Regions from separate parts of the Xanthobacter pollutisoli genome, predicted to be linked through region 2. Evidence: riboswitches for the same ligand, from Rfam matches in the RefSeq annotation. Region 2 holds a riboswitch; the other holds the start of a gene.
The links. A riboswitch is a leader RNA that binds a small molecule or an ion and turns the genes downstream of it on or off. The one in region 2 is predicted to bind thiamine pyrophosphate.
Positions count from the first base shown of each region.

Region 1: linked by a shared signal. The riboswitch ahead of thiC (phosphomethylpyrimidine synthase ThiC) and the one ahead of thiO (glycine oxidase ThiO) in region 2 are both predicted to bind thiamine pyrophosphate.

Region 1 is NZ_JBDZDP010000003.1:142,933-146,334, reverse strand. It holds gene ABLE93_RS09430 (thymidylate synthase) at 1-463, opposite strand, end outside; gene ABLE93_RS09425 (hypothetical protein) at 722-940, shown strand; TPP riboswitch at 1,017-1,148, shown strand; gene thiC (phosphomethylpyrimidine synthase ThiC) at 1,228-3,102, shown strand; gene miaA (tRNA (adenosine(37)-N6)-dimethylallyltransferase MiaA) at 3,256-3,402, opposite strand, start outside.
Region 2 is NZ_JBDZDP010000007.1:143,507-146,908, reverse strand. It holds gene ABLE93_RS15590 (thiazole synthase) at 1-148, opposite strand, end outside; gene thiS (sulfur carrier protein ThiS) at 200-421, opposite strand; gene thiO (glycine oxidase ThiO) at 427-1,641, opposite strand; TPP riboswitch at 1,630-1,729, opposite strand; gene ABLE93_RS15575 (NUDIX domain-containing protein) at 1,836-2,276, shown strand; gene sppA (signal peptide peptidase SppA) at 2,386-3,357, shown strand.

The DNA of each region.
Region 1 (3,402 bases), on a different contig from region 2:
GAACGTAGAACTGGAACAGGCAGTGGCAGGGCGGCAGCGCCATCTTGGCCACGTCCGCCGGATTCCAGGCGGTGACGATGAGGCGGCGCGAATCGGGATTCCTGCGGATGTCCGAGACCACTTGTGCGATCTGGTCGATCACCCCGCCCTCGGGGGTCGGCCAGGAGCGCCACTGGTGGCCGTAGACCGGCCCGAGATCGCCCTTGGCATCGGCCCACTCGTCCCAGATGGAGACACCGTTCTCCTTGAGATACCGGATGTTGGTATCGCCGGCGAGGAACCACAGAAGCTCGTGGACGATGGATTTCAGGTGCAGTTTCTTGGTCGTGACGAGGGGAAAGCCCCGGGCCAGATCAAACCGAATCTGGTGGCCAAACACCGACAGAGTTCCTGTGCCGGTGCGATCGTCCTTGCGCACGCCGTGGTCGAGGATGTGGCGCAGCAGCTGGTGGTAGGCTTCCATGGCTCGGGTCCGACGCTCGATTCCGCTGTGGCCAGAGGCGGCAGTCTAGCCGCCGGACAAGTCCGCTGCCACTCTGGCGGGGCCCTGTGAACAAGTCGTAACGCCAGCTTCCGTAACGGGTGCCCGAGGAGGTCCGCCGCGCGCGAAAATGTGAATGATTTCCGCAACGTATGCCCCACCGCGAGGCGGAGCTGTGCCACGAGCCGGCCGCATTGGACGAGCGTCTTGGGCCGCTCTAACGATCAAGGGTTTGCGATCATGCGCCAGACTTCCCTCACTTCCGCGCTTCTTGAGGTGCGCGCCTTCCTCGCCGGTCAGGCGCAGGCGGAGGAGTTCCGCAACGAGGCTGCCTGGGAGGCCGGATCTTCGCACGAGGAGCACGCCGCCATCGACGCCCTCGCCCGCCTCGACGAGGCGCTCGGGCGTCTTCAGGCCCGCCAGAAGAGCGCGATGCGGCCGGCCTCCATCGCGGCCTGAAGCCCGCCCGAGCGACCGCCGGCCCGTCTCGCTGCGGTGCAGCGTTGACATTGGGCTTTCGTATACCTCACACTGAACGTGTTCCAAGGGGGGCCCCGGACGGGGCTGAGATATCGCAAGTCCAATGGTGTGATGCCTGCGGCGCCGCGATGACCCTTCGAACCTGATCCGGGTCATACCGGCGAAGGGATCGGAACTTGTGCCCCCGGCGCTCAGCGTCGTTCCGCACCCGTCTCCTAGCTCTACCCCCGGCTCTCGTTGAAAGCGCAAGCTGAACGGAGATCCGCATGCTGGACGAAGCCTCGACGTCCTCCCTTAAAGTCACCACCGGCCCCTTGCCCCATTCCCGCAAGGTGTTCGTCTCCGCCACGCGCCCCGACGTGCGCGTCGCCATGCGCGAGGTTCAGCTGTCGGACCCCGCCGAGCGGCCGCTGAAGGTGTATGACACCTCCGGCCCTTACACGGACCCCGAGGCCATCATCGACCTCACCAAGGGCCTCTCGCCGCTGCGCGCCCAGTGGATTCGCGAGCGCGGCGACGTGGAAGAGGTGGAAGCCCGCGCGGTGCGGCCCGAGGACAACGGGCTCAAGGCCGGCCAGAGCTCCTCTCTGCCCCAGTTCGACCTCACAGGGCGCAGCCCCCTGCGCGCGAAGGCAGGCAAGCGGCCGACCCAGATGGCCTATGCCCGCGCCGGCATCATCACGCCCGAGATGGAATATGTGGCTGCGCGCGAGAACCTCGCCCGCGTCAATGGCGGGGCTCACCCGCACCATCAGGCCATGAGCCTCGGTGCCGCCATTCCCGCCGAGATCACGCCCGAGTTCGTCCGCCAGGAAGTGGCGCGGGGCCGCGCCATCATCCCGGCAAACATCAACCACCCGGAAATCGAGCCGATGGCCATCGGCCGGAATTTCCTGGTGAAGATCAACGCCAATATCGGCAATTCCGCCGTCTCTTCCGGCATTGCGGAGGAGGTGGACAAGCTCGTGTGGGCCACCCGCTGGGGCGCCGACACGGTGATGGATCTCTCCACCGGCAAGCACATCCACACCATCCGCGAGTGGATCATGCGCAATTCGCCGGTGCCCATCGGCACAGTGCCGATCTATCAGGCGCTCGAGAAGGTCAACGGCGTCGCCGAGGACCTCACGTGGGAGGTGTTCCGCGACACGGTGATCGAGCAGTGCGAGCAGGGCGTGGACTACATGACGGTGCACGCGGGCGTGCGCCTGGCGTTCGTGCCGCTCACCGCCAACCGCGTCACCGGCATCGTCTCGCGCGGCGGCTCGATCATGGCCAAGTGGTGCCTTGCCCACCACAAGGAGAGCTTCCTCTACGAGCATTTCGAGGAGCTCTGCGAGATCCTCGCCCAGTATGACGTCTCCTTCTCCCTCGGCGACGGCCTGCGCCCCGGCTCCATCGCCGACGCCAACGACGCGGCGCAGTTCGCCGAGCTGGAGACCCTCGGACAGCTCACCGAGATCGCCTGGAAGTATGACTGCCAGGTGATGATCGAGGGCCCCGGCCACGTGCCGCTGCACCTCATCCGCGAGAATGTGGAGAAGCAGCTCAAGGTCTGCCACGAGGCGCCGTTCTATACCCTCGGCCCGCTGGTAACGGACATCTCCCCCGGCTACGACCACATCTCCTCCGCCATCGGTGCGGCGATGATCGGCTGGTTCGGCACCGCGATGCTCTGCTACGTCACGCCGAAGGAGCATCTCGGCCTGCCCGACCGCGACGACGTGAAGACCGGCGTCATCTCCTACAAGATCGCCGCCCACGCCGCCGATCTCGCCAAGGGCCACCCGGCGGCGCGCATCCGCGACGATGCGCTCTCCCGGGCCCGCTTCAGCTTCCGCTGGCGCGACCAGTTCGCGCTCTCGCTGGACCCGGAGACGGCCGAGCGCTTCCACGACGAGACGCTCCCCGCCGAGGGGGCCAAGGTGGCGCACTTCTGCTCCATGTGCGGGCCGAAGTTCTGCTCCATGAAGATCTCGCAGGAGCTGAAGCTGGAAGCCGGCGACATCGCCCGCGCCCAGGCCGACAACCTCGCCTCCGCGGGCATGGCCGAAATGGCCCAAAAGTTCCGCGACGGCGGCGGCCTGATCTACACGCCCGCTCCCGAAGTGGCGCCTCCGCCGCCCGCGCCGGCGAAGTAAAGGCGAGGCCGGCCGGTCGCCTTGCCGTCGCCCTTCGGCTTGACCGAAGGGCCCATCTTGGCGCCGAAGGTCCGGCGGATAGATGTTCCGGTGAAGCCGGAGCATGACGGTGGGGTGGTCGGCTGGTTCGCTCAACGCTGGGCGAGGGCTTCGTCAGCCCTCCGCCCGCGCGGCCATGTCGAGCAGGCGCTCCAGCGCCGCCTCCGGTGTTGCGCCCGGCCAGTCGGCCATCTGGTGGCGGAAGAAGGTCTCCTGCCGCTTGGCGTAGCGCCGCGTGTCGCCCTGGCCTTCGGCTATGGC
Region 2 (3,402 bases):
CGGTGGCCATCTCGCTGCCCGACGCGGCCAGGGCGTCGAGGAACACCTTCTGGTTGGGATAGCCCGCCGTGCCGAGGAACAGCCGCGAGGTGAAGCTGCGGTCGGCGATGACGAGAGGGTCGCTCTGCGGGGTGGTGAACGCGCTCATGGTGTTTCTTCCCGGCGCCCGTGTGCGCCTCGTTCTGTTGGGCCGCAAGGGTCAGCCGCCCTGCTTGGCCTCGATGATCTCCACCGCGTCTCCGGCGGCAAGCGGCATCTCGGCCCAGGTGCGGCGGGGCACGACCGCGCCGTTCACAGCCACCGCGATGCCCTTGCGCTCCGGGTCGAGGTCCTTGGCGCGGAGCAGATCGGCGACCGTCTCCACCGCATGCGCCTCGACGATGCCATTGACCTTGAGCGACAGGGCCGTGCGCGCGTCCATGGCGCCTACTCCGCCGCCGCGCGGGGCGGCTGGAAGCGGGCCGCGCCGAACGGCGCCGCCACATCGGCCATGCGACCGGTGAGGATCTGATCGGCGATCACGTCCGTCGTCACCGGCAGCAGCAGGATGCCGTTGCGGTGGTGGCCGGTGGCGTAGACGAGGCCGTCCACCTCCGGGCTCGGGCCGAGGATGGGCGCATCGTCCCGGCTGCCGGGGCGGAAGCCGACCCATTGCTCGATGATGCTCAGCTCCTCCAGCGTCGGCAGCGCCCGCCAGGCGTGGGTGAGCAAGGCGAGCTGGCCGCCGGCGGTGAGATCGGGATCGAATCCCTTCTCCTCGGTGGTGGCGCCGACGATGAGCCGCCCGTCCCGCCGTGGCACCAGATAGGAGCCGGGGGCCCACAGCACATGGGAAAGGATGGGCGCGGCCGGGTCCATGCGCAGGGCCAGCATCTGACCCTTGATGGGCCGCACGGGCAGAGGTGGTGCCGGGGTGATGTCCACGGCGCGGCTCCACGCACCCGCGGCCAGCACCACCACGTCGGCGCCATGATGGACGTCGCCGGACACCACGCCCGTCACCCGGGCGCCGGCAGTGGCGACGCGCTGAACCGGTGTGTGCTCGTGCAGCCGCGCGCCAGCTTTCAATGCGGCGATCTTCAGCGCGGCGGCGACCTTGCGGTTGTCCACCTGATGGTCTTCGGGGCTCAGCACGCCGCCGGCGAGGCGGGGCGCGAGATAAGGCTCACGCCGGCGCACCTCGGCGGCGGTGAGCCACTGGACGGGCAGGCCCAGCCCTTGCTGGAAGGCGTAAAGGTGGCGCAGCTTCGCGAGATCATCGGCCGTAAGGGCGATGGTGAGGGTGCCCTCGGTGCGCAGGTCCACGCGCTCGCCCGATGCCCGCTCCAGCTCGGCGGCGAAGGCGGGCCACAGGATCTGGCTGGCGCGGTTGAGGGCGAGGAGGCCCTCCTCGCCGGGCTCGGCTTCGGCGCAGGCGGCGAGCATGCCGGCGGCGGCGTGGCTCGCGCCGCGGCCAGTCTCGCCGGCCTCGAACAGGTCCACCGGACAGCAGGCCTCAGCCAGCCGCCACGCCAGCGCAAGGCCTATGACGCCGCCGCCGACGATGGCGACGCGCGGACGCGCCTTCCCCGCCGCTGCCGAGCCGGCTGAAGAGCCAGCCGATGCTGGTGGTGATGAAACGTGCGACAAGCTCTCGCTCATCGGCATCTCCCTACGCTGGCATGATCCAGACAGGTTCGATGGGTGTGATCTCAGCCGCGCATGATGCGAGGCACCCCAGGCCGTGTCGGCATTATCCATGCCTGGAGGCGCGATCGCAAGGGGCGGCTCCCCGGACGAGCAAGCGGCGGGCCCCACGCGGCTGGCGCGGCGGCCAGCAGGAGCTATGCTCGCGCATGCGCTCTCCGCTTCCACTCCTGCGCCGCCTGCGCCACGGCATGACCCTTGGCGTGCGGGTCTTCGCGGCCGATGCATCCGGCCGCATCCTTCTCGTGCGCCATACCTATGTGGCCGGCTGGCATTTCCCCGGCGGCGGCGTGGACCTTGGGGAAAGCGCGCCGGAGGCGGCGCGGCGAGAGCTGAGGGAAGAGGCCAACGTGGAGGTGGAGGGCGAACTCGTTCTCGCCGGGCTGTTCTTCAACCCGAAGGTGGGCGGCCGTGACCATGTGGCGCTGTTCCGCGCCGGCCGGCTCGTCGTCGGGCCGCGTCCCAGGAGAAACCTGGAGATCGAGGCCTCCGAATTCTTCGCCCCCGACGCGCTGCCGGCGGACACAACGCCCGCGACGCTGCGGCGCATCGCCGAGGCGCAGGGCGCTCCGGTGGCTGACCGCTGGTGAGGCGTGGGACGGCGCGCGCCTTTCACCCGCAGGGACCGCTTGCCAACATCGCGGCGCCTGCTTAAGTCCGCGGGGGGATGCAAAGGGGCCGCCTGCCCGGAGAATTGCCATGTCGCTCGACGCGGACCAGATCGTCGAACGCCGCCGTCTGCGGCGGAAGGTCACTTTCTGGCGCACGCTCGGGGTGCTGGGCGTCATCGCGGCGCTGGCGGTGGGCGTCGCCACCCTCGCCGGCGGCAACGTGCCCGCCTCCTCTCCTCACGTGGCGCGCCTGTCCATCGGCGGACTGATCCGCAACGATCGCGATCGGGTGGATCTGCTGGAGGAGATCGGCCGCTCGCGGGCGAGCGCCGTCATTCTTTCCATCGATAGCCCCGGCGGGACCGTGACGGGCTCCGAGCAGCTTTACGACGCCCTGCGCCGCCTCGCGGCCAAGAAGCCGGTGGTGGCGGTGGTGGAGGGCGTCGCCGCATCCGGGGCCTACATCGCGGCGCTCGGAGCCGACCACATCATTGCCCGCCGCAACGCTCTGGTGGGCTCGGTGGGCGTGATCTACCAGTTTCCCAATTTTACCGAGCTCCTCAAGACCGTGGGCGTGACCATGGAGGACATCAAGTCCTCGCCGCTGAAGGCTTCGCCCAACCCCTACACACCCACGTCGCCCGAAGCCCGCGCCGCCGTCGATTCCCTGGTGAAGGACAGCTACGCCTGGTTCCGCACCCTGGTGGGCGACCGCCGCAAGCTCTCCGATGACAAGCTCTCCCAGGTGGCCGACGGCCGCGTATTCACCGGCCACCAGGGGCTGGAGCTGCAGTTGGTGGACGAGGTCGGCGACGAGCGCACTGCCCGCGCCTGGCTCGCCCGCGAGAAGGGTGTCAGCGAGGACCTCAAGGTCCGCACCTGGCACACCAAGGAAGTGGGCGACGAATTCGGCTGGCTGCTCGGCGCCGCCCGCGGCGTGGTGAGCGCCGTCGGCTTCCCCGAGGCGGCGGTGTTCCTGTCGAGCGCGGCGAAGAGCGCCATGGAACGGACCCAGCTTGACGGTCTTCTGGCCCTCTGGCACCCTCGCGCCAATGGTTAGAACGGCTTTGGGTCAGGCGCCGCAAGAGCTTGGCCATATGTGATA